Regions from separate parts of the Pseudomonas sp. RGM 3321 genome, predicted to be linked through region 2. Evidence: predicted binding sites of a transcription regulator. Region 2 holds the regulator's gene; each other region holds the start of a gene.

Region 1 (6,311 bases), on a different contig from region 2:
TTTTTTTGGAGCTGCTGCATGAATCGTTTTACCCAGAAAGTTGTTGTCGTGACCGGGGCCGGTTCCGGGATAGGCGAAGCTACCGCCAAGCGTTTTGCCCAGGAAGGTGCAAGCGTCGTACTGGTAGGCCGTAATCGCGACAAGCTGGAAAAAGTGGCCGCGCAACTGTCGGGCGAAGGTCATTTGGTCCGTGCTACCGATGTGGCGGACCCAAGCGATGTGGAAGCGCTGTTCAAGGAAGTCGCTACGCACTTTGGGCGTCTGGATGTGCTGGTCAATAACGCCGGTATCGTCAAGTCCGGCAAAGTTACCGAGTTGGGCGTAGACGACTGGAAAGAACTGATGTCAGTGGACCTGGATGGCGTGTTCTATTGCACCCGTACCGCCATGCCGGCGCTGATCGCCAGCAAAGGCAACATCATCAACGTCTCGTCGGTTTCCGGCCTGGGCGGCGACTGGGGCATGAGCTTCTACAACGCGGCCAAAGGCGCAATCACCAATTTCACCCGCGCGCTGGCGATGGACCACGGTGCCGACGGTGTGCGCGTCAACGCCGTCTGCCCGTCACTGACTCGCAGCGAGCTGACGGAAGACATGCTTGGCGACAAGGCACTGATGGCCAAATTCATGGAGCGCATCCCGCTGGGGCGTCCAGGCGAAGCTGAAGATGTCGGCGATGTCATCGCCTTCCTGGCGAGTGAAGACGCACGCTTCGTGACTGGCGTGAATTTGCCGGTGGATGGCGGATTGTCAGCGTCCAACGGACAGCCGCCGCAGGCTTGATGCCGTCGACGAGGGTCATATGCTCGCAGCCCGGAAATGTTCCGGGTTGCGTCGCTACGTTGAATTCAAACCTGTGTTTACACCTGCCTGAAACAAACAAGCCCGGCAGACGCCGGGCTTGAAAGTTGTTGCGGGATATCAGATCCGGAAGTGGCTGACCATCGTCTGCAACTGCCCGCCAAGGCGTGCCAGTTCGACGCTGGAGGCAGCGGTTTCTTCGCTGGCCGAGGCCGTTTGCTCGGACACATCGCGGACGTTAACGATGCTGCGGCTGATTTCCTCTGCTACGGCACTCTGCTCCTCGGCTGCGGCAGCGATCTGCTGGTTCATTGCCTGAATGTTGGACACTGTCTGGGTAATACTGCCCAGCGATGTACCGGCCTGACGGCTGAGCTGTACGCTGCTGACAGTCAGTTCGCGGCTGCTCAGCATGATGCTGGAGACCTGGCGCGTACCGCTTTGCAGGGCTGCAACCAGCGTTTCAATCTCGACTGTGGACTGCTGCGTGCGTTGTGCCAGGCCGCGGACTTCGTCGGCAACTACGGCAAAACCACGTCCGGCTTCCCCGGCGCGGGCCGCTTCGATGGCCGCGTTGAGGGCCAGCAGGTTGGTTTGTTCGGCCACAGCCTTGATGACGTCCATGACCTTGCCGATCTTGTCGCTTTCCTGCTCCAGCTGGTTCATGGCATCGGCCGAGCGACCCACTTCGTTGGCCAGACGCTCGATCTGCACAATCGCTTCGCCCACGACCTTGTCACCGTCGCGCGCTTCGCGGTCGGCGTTGGACGCTGCCTGCGAAGCCTGTTCGGCGTTTCGGGCCACTTCCGCAACTGTTGCCGACATCTCATGCATGGCGGTCGCCACCTGGTCGGTTTCGACTTTCTGGCTGTTTACGCCGGCGCTGGTCTGTTCGGTGACCGCCGACAGCTCTTCGGCGGCGCTGGCGATCTGCACAACGCTGTCGCGAATGCCCCCTATCAGCTCGCGCAAGGTGGTGCCCATACGCTGGATGCCTTGTTGAAGAACACCCAGTTCGTCGCGGCGGGTGACTGTCAGGGTCTGGGTCAGGTCGCCGGACGCAATGCGGTCGACCACTGCCAGGGTTTCCTGCAAGGGACGAGTAATCTGCCGGGTGATGACGACGGCGGCAATGATGCCCAGGATGATCGCCAACAGGGTGCAGGTGATTTGCGTGGTGCGAGCCTGTGCGCTTTCCTGATCGCGGCGATCCAGTTGCAACTGATACATGGCTTCGCTGATCTTGACGATGTCCTGCCCTTGGGTGGTCATCTCCTTGCGTGCCTGGACAATGTTGCCCGTGGCAACCTTGAAGTTTTGCAGAGTCGTTCGGTAGGCCGTCAGCGAGCTTTCCAACTGCCTGAGCTGATCGGCCTGGGTACCGCTGAAGCTCGCTTTCAGCGCATCGAGATCCTTGATGGCCGCATCCAGTTTCGAGACGGCTGCCTGTTCTGTTTCGGGGGTGGCATTGGTGGTGTAACCGCGCACCTCATAGCGTGCGAGTCTCAAGTCATCCTTTGCATCGGTGACGATCCGGTATTGCTCGAATCGGTTGGCGTCAGCCGGGTCCATGTCTTTGACTTCAGCCTGAAGCTGCTCGAACACCTCAAGGCTTTTGACGGCATGCGTGGTCAGTTCATCACGCGCTGTCGTGCTGGCCTTGTAGCCACTGCGCATGTTGTTCAGGGATTTCTGGTAGTCAGCGATCACCCCTGCCAGCTGCTCGAGCATTTTCACGTTTTCGGGGCTTTTGAACGAGGTCAGCAGTTTCTCCTGGTACGCCTTGAAGCTGTCCAGTGAGGACTGGACGGTTTCGGCGACCTTCTCGTCGCCGTCGGCCACCATGTACTGCAGGCGTGTTACCCGAAGTTTGGTCAATTGTGCATTGAGTGAAGTAATGTCACTCATCCAGTTGCTGCGATTGATCAGCCCGCTCATGCTGGTCCAGCCAGTCAGTGCAAGAATTGCAGTAAAAACAAGTACAAGACCGAACCCGAGGGCCAGTTTCATATTGACGCTGATATTTGCAAACCAGCTACTCATTGAATTCTCCAACAACAGCCATTTAAAGCAGTAGGGCCCCTGAGAGGCATGGCGTACAGGTCAGGGGCAGGGCAAGGTATACAGACACTATCGGCAGGGGGTGGCCAAGCTGAAATAAAAAAAAGAGAAAGTTTCACGTCGCTTGAAAGACGTGTTCAGGGCCTATCAATTGTTGTCGCGCGCCGTTATAAGGAACCGTTGAAATCATTGAAATAGAGCGCCGCTTTCCAGAGCAACGACAATATATTGTCTATGCTCGCGACTGTAGAAACCTTATCCGTTGTGGGTTCATTGCGTGTGCAGGGCATGACATTTCCATGCCACAAGTTGCGCGGGCATCCGAGCCTTCTTTCCGTCCCATTGAGATGCCTTTTTATGAACTTGAAGTTTCGTCATAAAATTCTGCTGGCTGCGGCCGGGGTTGTGGTATTGGCCTTTGCCTTGTTCACCCTGTACAACGACTACCTGCAACGTACCAGCATCAATCAGAACCTCGAATCCTCAGTGGGCCAGGCGGGTCAACTGACGGCCAGCAGTGTGCAGAACTGGCTGAGCGGACGCATTCTGGTGCTGGAAAATCTCACCCAGAACGTGGCCTTCCAAGGGATCAATTCCGATCTGAGCGGGCTGGTGTCGCAGTCCTCACTGGTGTCGACCTTTCAATTCACCTACGTCGGTGACAGCAAGGGCGCGTTCACCCAGCGGCCCAATGTCGATATGCCGGCGGGTTACGATCCGCGGCAGCGGCCCTGGTACAAATCCACAGTCGACGCCGGCAAAACCATTCTCAGCGCGCCTTACCTGGCTTCCGTGGGCGGCCTGGTGGTGACTATCGCCAGCCCGGTCAAGAGCGCAGGCCAGATAACCGGCGTGGTCGGTGGTGATCTGAGCCTGGACACGCTGGTCAAAATCATCAACTCGGTCGAGTTCGGCGGGCTCGGTTATGCCTTCCTGGTCAGCGGGGACGGGCAGGTCATCGTCAGCCCCGACAAGGACCAGGTGATGAAAAACCTCAAGGACATTTACCCTGGGCAGACTATCAGCCTGGATGCACGCTTGCGTGAGGTCACGCTCAACGGCCAGCACAGGCTGCTGTCGTTTACCCCGATCACCGGGCTGCCTTCGGCCGACTGGTACATCGGTCTGTCGATCGACAAAGACAAGGCCTATGCACCGTTGAGCCAGTTCCGCAGCTCGGCGATGGTCGCCGTACTGATTGCGGTGGCCGTAATTGCCTTGCTGTTGAGCCTGCTGATCCGTGCGCTGATGCGGCCGCTGACCGACATGGGTCGTGCGATGCAGGACATCGCCCAGGGCGAGGGTGATCTGACCCGTCGTCTAAGCATTCAGGGCAAGGACGAGTTCGCCGAGCTGGGTGGCTCGTTCAATCAGTTCGTGGAGCGCGTGCATGCGTCCATCGCGGAAGTCTCTTCCGCAACGCTGCAGGTGCATGACCTGTCGCGGCGGGTGGTCAATTCCTCCAACTCTTCAATCGTCGGCTTCGACGAACAGAGTGCCCGAACCAACAGCGTGGCTGCCGCGATCAACGAGCTGGGTGCCGCCACCCAGGAGATAGCCCGCAATGCATCGGACGCTTCGATTCAGGCCAGTGAGGCCCGAACCCAGGCTGAAGACGGTCAGGTGGTGGTTGAAAAAACGATCAACGCCATGAGCACGCTGTCGGCCAAGATCAGTGATTCGTGCACGCAGATCGAGCAACTCAATGCCAGTACCGACAATATCGGCCACATTCTGGATGTGATTAAAGGCATCTCACAGCAAACCAACCTGCTGGCGCTCAACGCTGCCATCGAAGCGGCCCGCGCGGGTGAAGCCGGACGTGGTTTTGCCGTGGTGGCCGACGAAGTGCGCAACCTTGCGCATCGCACGCAGACATCGGCCGATGAAATTCACAAGATGATCGGCGGCCTGCAGACAGGGTCTCAGCATGCCGTGCTCAACATGAACGAAAGCCAGGTGTCGAGTCAGGAAAGTGTTGAAGTTGCCAATCAGGCGGGCAGTCGTCTGCGCGATGTAACGCGTCGAATCGGCGATATCGATGGCATGAACCAGTCGGTTGCCGCGGCCACGGAAGAGCAGACCGCGGTTGTGGAAACACTCAACATCGATATCAATCAGATCAATACGCTTAACCAGCAAGGTGTGGCCAATCTTAATGAAACCCTCAAGGATTGTGCTGCGCTTTCGCAACAAGCAGGTCGTTTGAAACAACTGGTCGACAGCTTCAAGATCTGACCGTACATCCAGTGACAGAGGCCGGACCCTTTATGTGGGGTCCGGCTTTTGCGGCAGGTAATCTGCAAGCGATAGTGTGAGTTTTTAGCGGGTTCGCTGAACCGTCCCACATCGTCCGACTCTAAAAGCCTGCTCAGTGGCAGGCTTTTTTTCACAGATCTTTTTTAACCTCTTTATCGACGTGCTTGTCAGCCTTGTGACGTTCCTTGTCATCATGCTTTGCACCTTTGTCGACCTCGTCAGCATCGTGCTTTACGCCCTTGTCCACTTCTTTGGCGTCATGATCAACACCCTTGTCCAGCTCACGGTTATCGTGTCGGACGCCCTTTTCCAGCTCACTCTCCGCAAAGGCCGCGGGCGCCACAGCGCCAGCGAGGAAGAGAGCGGCAGTCATTGAGAGTACGAGTTTGCGCATGCTTTGCTCCTTGTAAAAAGGCTGGCCCTTCATGAGCCATCATTTTCTAGTATAGACCAGGCAGACGACGTTGAAGGCGCTGATTCAGCCTCCCAGCTTAAGCACCGACAGTGCGAATAAACTGCGGAATATAGCGTCATTGCATCTTCACGAAATGCTAGCGATTTTAATTGACGTAATCTTTTTTCACTTAAAGTTCAATTTATTTTGAAAAAGGCTCATCTGCCAATGGCGCAGCTTTGAGGGGAGCCCCATACTGCAGAGCCTGCACGTGCTCTCACATTATTCCTTGAGGCTAAAATGACCCTACCTCGCCCGATTGTCTCAACTGGCAATGCCGGATTTGACTCGATCCTTAAAGGTGGTCTGCCGAACAACAGGCTTTATTTACTTGAGGGCACACCTGGAGCAGGCAAGACGACGCTGGGTCTCCAGTTCTTGCTCGATGGGGTCAAGGCCGGCGAGTCTGTCTTGTACATCACGCTTTCAGAAACCAGCGAAGAGCTTGAAAGCGTCGCTCACTCACATGGCTGGTCATTAGACGGCATTGATTTGTTCGAGTTTTCCTCAACGGAGGAAGTGCTGGGCGATGAGTACGAGCAGTCTATCCTGCATCCGTGGGAGGCGGAGCTGGGCGATACCATCAAGCTTATTCAGCAGCGAGTCGATAAGCTTCAGCCCAGGCGGCTAGTCTTCGACAGCCTTTCCGAGATGCGGCTTCTGGCTCAGGATCCTCTGCGCTATCGTCGCCAGGTGTTGGCGCTCAAGCAATATTTTGCAGGTCGGGATATCACGG
Region 2 (6,311 bases):
ATGGGACTGGTGCCGGGCATGCCGCACTTCTCCTTCATCAGCCTCGGCCTGGTGGCTGCAGGTGGTGCGTATCTGCTCTGGAAGAAAGAGAACCAGGTGAAAGTCGAGGCGCTGGCCGAAGTGCAACGCCAACAGGACCTGCTGCCTTCGCCGACCCGTGTTCAGGACGCCAAGGAACTGGGTTGGGATGACGTTACCCCTATCGACATCATCGGCCTGGAAGTGGGTTATCGCCTGATTCCGCTGGTGGACCGCAATCAGGGTGGTCAACTGCTGGCGCGTATCAAAGGCGTGCGCAAGAAGCTGTCGCAAGAGCTGGGCTTCCTGATGCCGACCGTACACATCCGTGACAACCTTGATCTGGCACCCAGCGCCTACCGTCTGACGCTGATGGGCGTGATCCTGGCCGAGGCCGAGATTTATCCGGATCGCGAGCTGGCGATCAACCCCGGTCAAGTGTTTGGCACCCTGAACGGCATCACCGCCAGAGACCCGGCGTTTGGTCTGGAGGCCGTTTGGATCGAAATCAGCCAGCGCAGCCAGGCGCAGTCGCTGGGTTATACCGTGGTGGACGCCAGTACTGTGGTGGCAACCCACTTGAACCAGATTCTCTACAAGCACTCTCATGAGCTGATTGGTCACGAAGAAGTCCAGCAGTTGATGCAATTGCTGGCCAAAAGCTCGCCCAAACTGGCTGAAGAGCTGGTCCCTGGTGTGCTGTCCCTGTCCTCGTTGCTCAACGTGCTGCAAGCGCTTCTGGCTGAGCATGTACCTGTGCGTGATATTCGCAGCATTGCAGAAGCTATCGCCAATAACGTCGGCAAGAGTCAAGATACCGCCGCTTTGGTGGCTGCCGTGCGGGTAGGTCTGAGCCGCGCAATCGTCCAAAGCATCGTAGGTGTTGAGCCGGAGCTGCCTGTTATCACTCTGGAACCAAGGTTGGAACAGATATTGCTCAATAGTTTGCAGAAGGCTGGTCAGGGTCAGGAAGAAGGCGTTCTTCTTGAGCCAAGCATGGCTGAGAAGCTCCAGCGTTCGTTGATTGAGGCCGCCCAGCGTCAGGAGATGCAAGGGGTGCCGGTAATTCTTCTGGTAGCAGGGCCTGTCCGGGCGATGCTGTCACGATTTGGACGATTGGCTGTACCGAACATGCATGTTCTGGCGTATCAGGAAATTCCGGACAACAAGCAAGTAACCATCGTAGCGACTGTCGGGCCGAACGGCTGAGGTAGTGAGTCATGCAAGTTAAGCGATTTTTCGCCGCCGATATGCGTCAAGCCATGAAACTGGTTCGCGATGAGCTGGGCGCCGAGGCGGCCATCATCGGTAACCGGCGCATTGCCGGTGGCGTAGAGCTGACTGCCGCTCTGGATTACAAGCTGTCCGCCCTGGCACCGCGTGTGCCGAACATGGAGCTTGAAGACGAGCTGCGCAAGACCCAGTCGCGCATCGTCTCCGCTCAGGCTGAATTGAACAACCGCAGCGACAGCGACGCTTCGATCAATCTTCAGCTGTTTTCCGGCAAACCGGTCAGCGCTGTCGATACGCACATCGAGCCGACGCTTGAAGAGCCGCCGCGCCCATTCGCGTACACGCCGCCTGCGCCCGCAGAGCCTGCTGTCGGCCAGCGCGCCTATGATTCGATGCGCTCCGAATTGAACGGCCTGCGCGAGCTGCTGGAAGTTCAGCTTGGCTCCCTGGCCTGGAACCAGTTGCAGGGCAGTCGTCCGCAGCAGGCCAATCTGTGGCGCCGCCTGCAACGTGTCGGTTTGTCCGGCCCGCTGTCGCGCGATCTGCTGTCGATGATCCCGGAGATTGACGAGCCTCGTCAGGCCTGGCGCATGCTGCTGGCCCATTTGGCGCGCATGATTGCCGTGCCGGACATCGAGCCGCTCGAAGAGGGTGGCGTCATCGCCATGGTCGGGCCTGCCGGTATGGGCAAGACCACCACGCTGGCCAAACTGGCGGCACGTTACGTGTTGAAGTACGGTCCGCAGAATATCGCACTGGTGAGCATGGACAGTTTCCGCATCGGCGCACAGGAGCAGCTCAAGACCCTTGGGCGCATCCTCAACGTGCCGGTCACCCATGTCGATCCTGGCCAGTCGCTGGTTCAGGCACTGGAGCCGCTGCTGCGCAAGCGCGTTGTGCTGATCGACACCGCCGGGCTGCAAGCCAGCGATCCTGCGCTGCGCATGCAACTGGAAAGCCTGGCAGGGCGTGGCATCAAGTCGCGTAACTACCTGGTACTGGCGACCACCAGCCAGAAGCAGGTACTGACCGCTGCCTATCACAGTTACAAACGTTGTGGCCTGGCCGGATGCATTCTGACCAAGCTTGATGAAACAGCCAGCCTGGGCGAAGTCCTGAGCCTGGCGATCAGTCATGAATTACCTGTGGCCTACCTCACGGACGGACCTCGTATTCCTGACGACCTGCACACCCCGCGTCGTCATCAACTGGTGAGCCGTGCGGTGAGTGTGCAGATGCAGGATGAGCCGAGCGAGGAAGCAATGGCTGATATGTTTGCTGACCTCTATCACACCCCTGGCAAGAGAGTGGGTTAAGTGATGGATATTATTGGAATGTCCCTGCGTCAACGGTCTGCCATGTGGTGTTCATTTGCGAACGTGCAGCCCTCGATGTGGTTTCGGTCTACGCAAGACAAGGTAAAGAAATAACATGGGCAGCATGCATCCCGTACAGGTTATCGCGGTGACCGGTGGCAAAGGTGGCGTCGGTAAGACTAACGTGTCAGTGAATCTTTCACTGGCCCTTGCCGAGCTTGGCCGTCGCGTCATGCTGCTGGACGCCGATCTGGGTCTGGCCAATGTCGACGTTCTGCTTGGGCTGACGCCTAAACGTACACTTGCCGATGTGATAGAGGGCCGTTGCGAGTTGCGCGACGTCCTGTTGCAGGGGCCGGGTGGGGTGCGTATCGTGCCTGCCGCCTCTGGCACCCAGAGCATGGTGCATCTGTCCCCGGCCCAGCATGCGGGTCTGATCCAGGCGTTCAGCGAGATTGGCGACAACCTTGATGTGCTGGTGATTGACACGGCTGCCGGTATCGGCGAATCGGTGGTCAGCTTCGTGCGCGCCGCTCAGGAAGTGTTGCTGGTGGTGTGCGACGAGCCCACGTCGATCACCGATGCCTACGCCCTGATCAAACTGCTCAACCGCGACTATGGCATGAACCGCTTCCGGGTGCTGGCCAACATGGCGCAGAGCCCGCAGGAAGGGCGCAATCTGTTCGCCAAACTCACCAAAGTGACGGACCGTTTTCTTGATGTCGCGCTGCAGTATGTAGGTGCCGTGCCGTACGACGAGTGCGTGCGCAAGGCCGTACAGAAACAGCGCGCCGTCTACGAAGCATTCCCGCGATCCAAATGTGCGCTGGCGTTCAAGGCCATTGCCCAGAAGGTTGACACCTGGCCGTTGCCAGCCAATCCGCGGGGTCATCTCGAGTTCTTCGTTGAGCGACTCGTTCACCAGACCAGTGCAGGGCCTGTGCAATGACTGCGAGCGGCTACCAGATGTACAGCAAGGCTTCCCGTAATTCGCAATACGAGTTGATCGAGCGTTATGCGCCATTGGTCAAGCGTATCGCTTATCATCTGCTGGCGCGCTTGCCGGCCAGCGTGCAGGTCGAGGATCTGATCCAGGCCGGCATGATCGGTCTGCTTGAAGTCTCCACCAAATATGATTCAACCAAAGGTGCGAGTTTCGAGACCTACGCCGGCATTCGCATTCGTGGTGCGATGCTGGACGAAGTGCGCAAGGGCGACTGGGCACCACGCTCAGTGCACCGCAATACCCGAATGGTCAGTGACGCAATTCGTGCAATTGAAGCTAAAACCGGCCGTGACGCTAAAGATCACGAGGTTGCGGCCGAACTCCAGTTGAGTCTTGATGATTATTACGGGATTTTGAATGACACCTTGGGCAGCCGCCTCTTCAGTTTCGACGACCTGCTTCAGGACGGCGATCACGAAGGGCTGCATGAGGATGGCGCAAGCGGTTCGCTTGAGCCGTCGCGCGACCTGGAAGACGAGCGCTTCCAGGCAGCGTTGGCCGATGCAATTGCTAATTTGCCAGAGCGTGAGCGTCTGGTGTTGGCGCTGTACTACGACGAAGAGCTGAACCTCAAGGAAATCGGAGAGGTTCTTGGGGTCAGCGAATCTCGGGTCAGTCAGTTACACAGCCAGTGCGCAGCTCGTTTGCGGGGGCGTTTGGGGGAGTGGCGAGCGCGTTGACGGCAGTGCGCGACGTTTGTCGTGCGTTGTCTGCATGCCGGCTGTGCAAAGCGTTACGTGGTAGCAGGATAGACCAGGCAAGGGCCTGTCGGGCAATGTCTCGATGGGCTTTAGTCGCAGTCTTGACTGTCGTTGTGCCAAGCCCGTCGTCGTTTCGTATAGCTGGGGGTGTGCTGTGCCAGTATTGAGTGAACAGCGTGTTCAGGTGCTGAACGCGTTAAAGACTGCTTGGAGGTCGAATTGGACAAGAACATGAAAATCCTCATCGTTGATGACTTCTCAACGATGCGGCGGATCATCAAGAATCTGTTGCGTGATCTGGGGTTTACCAACACATCTGAAGCGGATGACGGTCTGACCGCATTGCCGATGCTGCACAGCGGTGCCTTTGACTTTCTGGTGACGGACTGGAACATGCCTGGCATGACCGGTATCGACTTGTTGCGTCAGGTCCGTGCGGACGAGCGTCTCAAGAGCCTTCCTGTACTGATGGTTACTGCCGAAGCGAAGCGTGAGCAGATCATTGAAGCTGCCCAGGCCGGGGTGAACGGTTATGTAGTCAAGCCGTTCACGGCTCAAGCGCTGAAAGAGAAGATCGAAAAGATCTTTGAACGCGTCAATAGCTGATGCATGCCGCGAGGGCGCTATGGATAACAATGATTCAATGGCCGACTTTGAGTCGACCTTAAAGAGACACGCGCAGGAACTCGTCACCAGCCTTGAAAAGGGCCGCTTCGGTGACGCTGTGCAGCTGATCCATGAACTCAACCAGACACGCGACCGCGGCCTTTATCAGGAAGTGGGCAAGCTGACTCGTGAGCTGCACAGTGCAATCGTCAATTTCCACATTGATCCGCATATGCCTCAGGCCGAAGAGGTGTCGCAGATCACGGACGCGACCGAGCGTCTGTCCTACGTCGTCAGGCTGACCGAGAACGCGGCCAACCGTACGATGGATCTGGTCGAGGAAAGCACGCCGCTCATGAATGGTCTGAGTTCCGACGCCAAGGCGTTGAGCGAAGACTGGGGACGCTTCATGCGTCGCGAAATCGGTGCCGAAGAGTTTCGTGAACTGGCCAAGCGCGTCGATGGTTTTCTGACGCGTACCGAGCAGGAGGCCGATAGGGTTTCCGGGCATCTCAACGATATTTTGCTTGCTCAGGATTACCAGGACCTCACCGGTCAGGTGATCAAGCGCGTCACGCAACTGGTGACCGAAGTAGAGGGTAATTTGCTCAAGCTGGTGCTCATGGCCAGCCATGTCGATCGCTTCGCCGGCATCGAACATGACGAACAATCCATCCTTGCTGAAAAAGATCCTAAAAAACATCTCGCCAAGGGTGAAGGTCCGCAGATTCATGCCGATAAACGTGAAGACGTCGTATCCGGACAGGATGATGTAGACGATCTGCTATCGAGCCTCGGCTTCTAAGATCTGTTGACGGTTAATTTTAGGGAGCACCCCATGAGCTTCGGCGCCGATGAAGAAATCCTTCAGGATTTTCTGGTAGAGGCCGGCGAAATTCTGGAGCAGTTGTCAGAGCAATTGGTCGAGCTGGAAAGCCGACCGGATGATGCTGATCTGCTCAATGCAATTTTTCGCGGTTTTCACACTGTAAAAGGGGGCGCCGGCTTCCTCCAGCTCCATGAGCTGGTGGAGTGCTGCCACATCGCCGAAAACGTGTTCGACATCCTTCGCAAGGGTGAACGTCGCGTTGATTCCGAACTGATGGATGTGGTCCTGGAAGCTCTGGACACCGTCAACAGCATGTTCGGTCAGGTACGTGAACGGACTGACGTAACTGCGGCGACGCCAGAGCTGCTGGCTGCGCTGTCGCGATTGGCCGAGCCACAATCTGCCGACGAAGTCGCAGCGCCCGAACCTGAGCCCGAGCCGGTGGTTGAAGCCGCCGCTCCGGTTGCGGTTGCCGAGCAAGCGGCCGGCGATGACATCACCGATGATGAGTTCGAGCAGCTGCTCGATTCGCTGCACGGCGCAAGTCCGGTGTCTGCGGCACCAGCAGCGGCACCGGCTTCGGCACCTGCGGTCGCGCCAGC
Region 3 (6,311 bases), on a different contig from region 2:
ATTTCGTGGTGGAAGCTGTGCCCGGCCAGGGTCGCGTGGTTGGCTTCAATGTTGACCTTGATCTCTTTTTCCAGGCCGTACTGCTGCAGAAAACCGAACACCGTGGCGCTGTCGTAATCGTACTGATGCTTGGTGGGCTCCTGTGGCTTGGGCTCGATCAGCAAATCGCCTTTGAAGCCGATCGTGTGTTTGTGCTCGACCACCATGCGCATGAAGCGGCCCAACTGCTCGCGCTCCTGCTTGAGGTCTGTATTGAGCAGGGTTTCGTAGCCTTCACGACCGCCCCACAGTACGTAGTTGGCCCCTTTGAGTCGCTGGGTGGCGTTCATGGCGCTGAACACCTGAGTCGCGGCGTAGGCAAATACTTCAGGGTCCGGATTGCTGGCGGCCCCTGCGGCAAAGCGCGGGTTGCTGAAACAGTTAGCGGTGCCCCACAGCAGCTTGATGCCGGTTTGCTCCTGATGACGTTCCAGATGATCAATCATCTGCGCGAAGTTGTTGCGATACTCCTTGAGCGAGCTGCCTTCCGGTGCCACGTCGGTGTCATGGAAGCTGTAGTAGTCGATGCCGAGTTTGGAGAAAAACTCGAAAGCTGCTTCAGCCTTGCCGATAGCCAGCTCCAGCGGGTCGCCGGAACCTTGCCATGGACGCTTGAAGGTACCGACACCAAACATGTCGGCGCCCGGCCAGACGAACGTGTGCCAGTAACAGGCCGCCATGCGCAAATGCTCGCGCATGGGTTTGCCGAGAATCAGTTTGTCGGCATCGTAGTGACGAAAGGCAAGGGGCGAGTCGCTGTCAGGGCCTTCATAGCGAACCTTGTCGACGGCGGGGAAGTACGGCATCTGCGTTTTCCTTATTGTTCTTGGCGATGCCTCGATACTAGCAACGGCCTTGGGCCTGCTGATTATGAAAATCGTCAACGCGTAGTGCGATTTTGAGTATTGAGATTCGCGCGTCACGCGCCTAGTCTGTGTCGAACGGCGTCGTGCTGCTCCATCGGCATAAAAATAATGAAAACCGTACCCCCCGTTCACCGCATTGCACTGTTGTTCAACGGCAGCAAGATCTATGACCGCGGCATCATCAGCGGCATTGGCAACTACCTCAGCAGTACTCGGGTGTCCTGGGATCTGTTCCTGGAGGAAGACTTTCTCTGTCGCCTGAAAGGCATCGAGCGTTGGCAGGGTGACGGGATCATTGCCGACTTCGACGACCCGCTGATTGGTGAGGCATTGGCCGGCATCAGGCTGCCGGTGGTGGCGGTAGGCGGTTCCTATCAGGATGAGCGCGCCTACCCGAAGGGCATCCCCTATGTCGCGACCGACAACCACGCCTTGATCAAGGCCGCCTACGAGCATTTGATAGTGGCCGGGCTCACACGCTTTGCCTGCTTCAGTCTGCCTGAGGCTCAGGCCAATCGCTGGGCGCAGGAGCGCGAGCAGGCCTTTCGCCGACTGCTGCAACGCGACGGCCTGCACGCCGAGGTCTATCGCGGACTGGGTACCAGTGCACCGCTCTGGGACAGCGCTGTAGAACAGCAGATCGCCTGGCTGCAAAGCCTGCCCAAGCCGATCGGCATCATCGCGGTGACCGACGCCCGCGCCCGTCAGTTGCTACAGGCCTGCCTGACTGCCGGAATTGCAGTGCCCGAACAAGTGGCGCTGATCGGCATCGACAACGATCCGTTGACCAGAACCCTCACGCGGGTGCCGTTGAGCTCGGTGGTTCAAGGCACCGACACAATGGGCCGAACCGCCGCGCGCCTGCTGCACCAGATGCTGCACGGTATGCCGTCTTCGGGCACCCACATTCTGATACCGCCGGATGCTGTCAACGTACAGGCTTCGAGCCTGCATCAACCGTTGGGGGACCCCTATGTGATGCAGGCGTTGCTGTTCATCCGGCAGTACGCGTGCCAGGGTATCAAGACCGCGCAGGTAGCGGCTTATGTAGGCGTTTCGCGCTCGTCGCTGGAAGCGCACTTTCGCAGGGTGCGGGGCTGCAGCGTGCATGACGAGATCCTGCGTTTCAAACTGGCCGCTGCCGCACACGGGCTGCAAAACACTGACTGCGCAATTGCCGACATCGCCCGCGATTGTGGTTTCCGGTCGGCGCAATACCTGCACACGGTATTTCGCCGGGAATTTGGATGCACGCCGCGAGAGTACCTGCAGGGTGTCAATGCGGCAGTGCAATGCCCCGTTGCCTGACAAGTCAGGCAGCCACGACTCTTATCGTCCAGAAGTCGGTGGACAGATTTTCATCCAGCAGATAGCTGTAGGGCAGGGTGAAGTAGCCTTCCATGCCCCAGCCAGTGCCCCATGAGTTGCGCAAGATGAAATGCTGATGGGCATCGTTGTAACCCACCGCCAACACGCAGTGCCCTCCGAGCATTTTTTCGTGAGGGCCCGGCATCGGGGCATGCCCGGTCTGTGCGACTTTCTTGCTCTCAAAGCTCTCGTAGACGGAAAAACCAATGACAAACGGATAACCTGCCGCCAGGCAGCCTTTCATCTGGTTGAGGTTTTGCGCAACTTTCTGGTAGGACACCGCTTTGTATTTTCTAGCGTCCTTGTAGCAGGCAGCCGGAGGTTTGATAGCGAACTTTTCAATATCATAAGGCCACTCTTTTTCAGGGCAATCACCTTGCTCCGCTACACTTTTAATTCCGTGGCGGATCATCGCGCCGCTGTCCGAATCGACGGTATGCTCAATGACTCGTTCGTTGTAGTAGGTAAACAACCGCGAGGGCTCGAATGCTGGCGTCAGCTTTTGCTTCATGCGATCAAATTGAATCGCTCCGGCAATACCGTTCGCGGTACAACTGCCCAGTTGGCCCTGGTCGTATACGGGCGGGCAATGGTGGCGCAGATCAACCATGTGTGGAAGCGCCGCCAGCGCCGTTGTCGGCGCCGCATAAAGATGATCGCGATGATCAGGCAGATCGCGAATCCATCCATACTGTTTTACGGTATAGGTCATTTCGTATCTCCTTGTAAGACACTGTCAGAAAAGTTGACAACGCTCATGTAAACAGGTTTTTGGCAGGCGCGGATTAAACTTCTTTTAGTCAATAGTGAGCTATGAGTTGGCCAGGCGGGCTCATTTGGCCAGTACTGTTAGTTGAGTAACGGGCCATATTAACCAGTCTGTTAAATGGGCGTGCGGAATAGAATTACCGCCTTTTTTGCGCTTGATACGAGCCAAAGCGCTTTATCGAAAGTGGCAAAACGATACTGCTTTATACAAGCTTATCCTAAGCCCATAAGCGTACCGGGCGGTACATTTAAATTGACAGCATGCGATGTACGGGCTAAAAGATACACCTCGGTACAGTTATGGGCGAAGCGCAAATCGCCACATGCAAGATGAGGGGTAGAGGGATGGAGACGATGCAACTGCATGAAATAATGACTGCTCACCTGCGTATCGATACGCCGCAAGCGCTCTGCAATCCTCAGCGGGGGAAGCGCAGCAGCGGTGAGGTACTGGGAGGCGAATTCAACGGCGATCGATTGCAGGGGCAGGTTCTTCCGGGAGGCAGCCTTTTTCTCGTGCCTCAGGATGACAACCTTGCACGATTCAGCCTGTACTACACCTTGCTGACTGACGACGGAATAAAGATAGATGTCGTCGGAGAAGGGCTCGTGGCCTTCGATGAAGCGGACCGCGCGCCATTCGCCGAATCGCGTTGTCGGTGCACGTGCAGCAAGCAGTTCAGCGTTCCTTCCGGCGCTCATGATTACTTGCAGAGAAACCTGTACGTCGGCAGAGTAAATATAAAAGCCGGGGATGATAGCATGCGTGTCAGTATTTATCAGGTTAACGAGATATGAAGATCCGTCAAAGGAACGGGTGGATGTGAAAGCAAGTCTCACGCGTATAAGCCTTGCCGTTTAAACTTGGTGGGTCAGCGTTATGAAATTTAATTATTTTTGCTGGTTATGTATATGACCAGAGACGGGTCAGCCTGACATTGCGGCTTGCGTGCCGGTTGGGTTCAACCATTCTCACGTTATCAGTCGGGTTTGAAGTACTCGACATGTTGTATATCAACAAGCAGTTCGAGCGTTACTTTCAAGGGCGTGAGGACGGCCTGTCGCCCACGCCGGATATCTGTCTGGTTCATTTGGTTGTGGCGTGACCGTTACTAGCTGGCAAAAAAGCTCAGCCCTTTGCCGATCGCGCATTCATAACTCACCGGATTGCCGACCTGCTGATAGCCGGGAACACTCAGTGTCGTCATGCTGAACACGGCACTGCCATTGGAGCGTATCTGGTAGCGAATGAACTGCTCGATGGGCTTGTTATCGCGATCCAGGGTGAAGTGGCTGTCCGAGAACGCGAGGGTGCCGTCGGGGGTGATGCGGTAGGCATCGATGCGTTTGCCGCCTTTGGTTTTGGACGGCTCTGCACCCGCGACCGAGGACTTGCATTGCCCCAGGTCAATCGCCACAGCGACCGACTCTCCGGTATTCAACGCCTGGATGATAGCGGGGTAGCTGACCAGCGCGTCGCCTGCGTGAGCTGCACCTGGCAGTGCAAGGGCAAGTAATGCGGCGGCGTAATAATGTTTCATGGCAACTCCAGTAAGTCAGTCTGAAGGTTGAGAAGACCTGTCGTCTCGTGATTATCGAGCGTCGCGAAACCTACCATAAGGTTTCCTTGAAGTGGGCCCTGAATAGCAGTGGCACGGCTCTGACTCAAGGTTCTTCATCCTTTTTCCCGATCTGCCGATAGAGATGACGGTGCTAATTTTATTCGTCAGCCACGGGAAGGGGATTGAACATGCTGAGACAGCTGAAAATAGCCGCGCGGACCTCCGCCTGCTTTGCGTTGATGGTCGTGCTTGTCGTAGGGCTTGGCATTTTCAGCCTTCAGCAATTGCATAGCATTCGCGAGCAGTCGCTTGAAATCGAAAATGACTCCCTTCCCGGAATTGCGCTGGGTGACGATATCGCGCTTGCCTTCGAGAAAACCCGCACCACCGTGGCGAAAATGCTGTCCACGCGTGATGTTGCGCAAGTTGCGCAGGCCCACACAGAGTTCCTCGACAAGAAAGCCCGCTTTCAAAAAGCCATCGAGGCCTACAGCCCGGTTATTACCGAGGATGACGAGCGCGCGCTCATCAATGGGCTGACAAGTGCCTATCAGGGGTATACCGAACGCGCCGAGCAGGTTTACAAACTCATCAATGAAAACCAGGCAGAGGCCGCGCGGCAGATGGTCTGGGGCGAGATGAGGGTCATGGCGGAAAGTATCGAAGCATCACTGGGCAAGCTGGAAAAGATCAACGATGACTCTGAAGCCGAGTCCAGTGCCGCCGCCTCGTCGGTTTACGACAATGCTCTTATCGTCACTCAGGTAGTCATGCTGGTGACGGTGCTGCTTACCGTGCTGCTTGCCTGGCGTCTGACGAAAAGTCTGGCAGTACCGATCAGTCAGGCACTTTTGACCTCGGAAACCATTGCCGCGGGGGATCTGCGTCCTACCCGTGTCGACCGTGATGGCGTTGATGAAGCGGCCTTGTTGCTGCAATCGATGGAACGCATGCGTGGCAATCTGAGCCAGACCCTGACCCAGGTCGGCGATGCCGCACACCAGCTTGCCTCGGCCACAGAGCAAATGAGTGCGCTGATGGTCAACAGCAACGCCGACCTTGTGGTGCAGAACAGCGAGATAGAAATGGCCGCGACCGCCGTTACCGAGATGAGCCAGGCGGTCGACGAAGTGGCGCGAAATGCTGTGACCACCTCGGAAGAATCCAGAGCCTCGTCGGTGTCTGCCCGCCAGGGTCAGGACGAACTCAATCAGACCGTCAAATCAATCCTCGAACTGACCCACAATGTCGGCACCGCGTCGGTAGAGGCACAAGCGCTGGCAACCCGCACGCTGGATATCACCAAGGTGCTGGATGTTATTCGCGCAGTCTCCGAGCAAACCAACCTGCTGGCGCTCAATGCTGCCATTGAGGCGGCACGGGCGGGCGATGCCGGGCGGGGTTTTGCCGTGGTTGCGGACGAGGTGCGCGCGCTGGCTCATCGCACCAGTGAGTCCACCCGCGAGATCGAAACCATGATCGGGCACATCCAGCAGGGCACCAAGAGCACGCTGGTGGCGCTTGAAGTCAGTACCGAACAGGCCCAACGCACCAAACAGCAGGCTGAGTCGGCCAACGCCGTGCTGGCCAGTATCGCCAGTTCGGTCATGGTTATCGATGAGCGAAATACGGTGATCGCCAGCGCTTCTGAGGAGCAGGCGCTGGTCGCGCGCGAAGTGGATCGCAACCTGGTTCGAATCCGAGACTT

Evidence for each region. Region 2 encodes FliA, which starts transcription of late flagellar genes. Its sites were predicted from a motif close to CTAAAGTTTNNNNNNNNNNNGCCGNTAA; they were not measured.
Region 1: a site for FliA is predicted at 2,932-2,959, ahead of RGM3321_RS16240 (methyl-accepting chemotaxis protein). Genes of this name have one in related genera too.
Region 3: a site for FliA is predicted at 4,716-4,743, ahead of RGM3321_RS11100 (methyl-accepting chemotaxis protein). Genes of this name have one in related genera too.

Annotation. Positions count from the first base shown of each region.
Region 1 covers NZ_JALHBH010000112.1:125,333-131,643, reverse strand. Annotated here, with positions in the region: gene RGM3321_RS16245 (SDR family oxidoreductase) at 19-783, shown strand; gene RGM3321_RS16240 (methyl-accepting chemotaxis protein) at 922-2,844, opposite strand; gene RGM3321_RS16235 (methyl-accepting chemotaxis protein) at 3,220-5,100, shown strand; gene RGM3321_RS16230 (hypothetical protein) at 5,252-5,515, opposite strand; gene RGM3321_RS16225 (ATPase domain-containing protein) at 5,816-6,311, shown strand, end outside.
Region 2 covers NZ_JALHBH010000095.1:44,594-50,904, forward strand. Annotated here, with positions in the region: gene flhA (flagellar biosynthesis protein FlhA) at 1-1,227, shown strand, start outside; gene flhF (flagellar biosynthesis protein FlhF) at 1,239-2,567, shown strand; gene fleN (flagellar synthesis regulator FleN) at 2,683-3,516, shown strand; gene fliA (RNA polymerase sigma factor FliA) at 3,513-4,253, shown strand; gene RGM3321_RS05965 (chemotaxis response regulator CheY) at 4,506-4,880, shown strand; gene RGM3321_RS05970 (protein phosphatase CheZ) at 4,900-5,685, shown strand; gene RGM3321_RS05975 (chemotaxis protein CheA) at 5,719-6,311, shown strand, end outside.
Region 3 covers NZ_JALHBH010000105.1:60,121-66,431, forward strand. Annotated here, with positions in the region: gene xylA (xylose isomerase) at 1-845, opposite strand, end outside; gene RGM3321_RS11080 (XylR family transcriptional regulator) at 1,014-2,213, shown strand; gene RGM3321_RS11085 (C1 family peptidase) at 2,218-2,985, opposite strand; gene RGM3321_RS11090 (DUF3237 family protein) at 3,387-3,839, shown strand; gene RGM3321_RS11095 (VirK family protein) at 4,154-4,582, opposite strand; gene RGM3321_RS11100 (methyl-accepting chemotaxis protein) at 4,792-6,311, shown strand, end outside.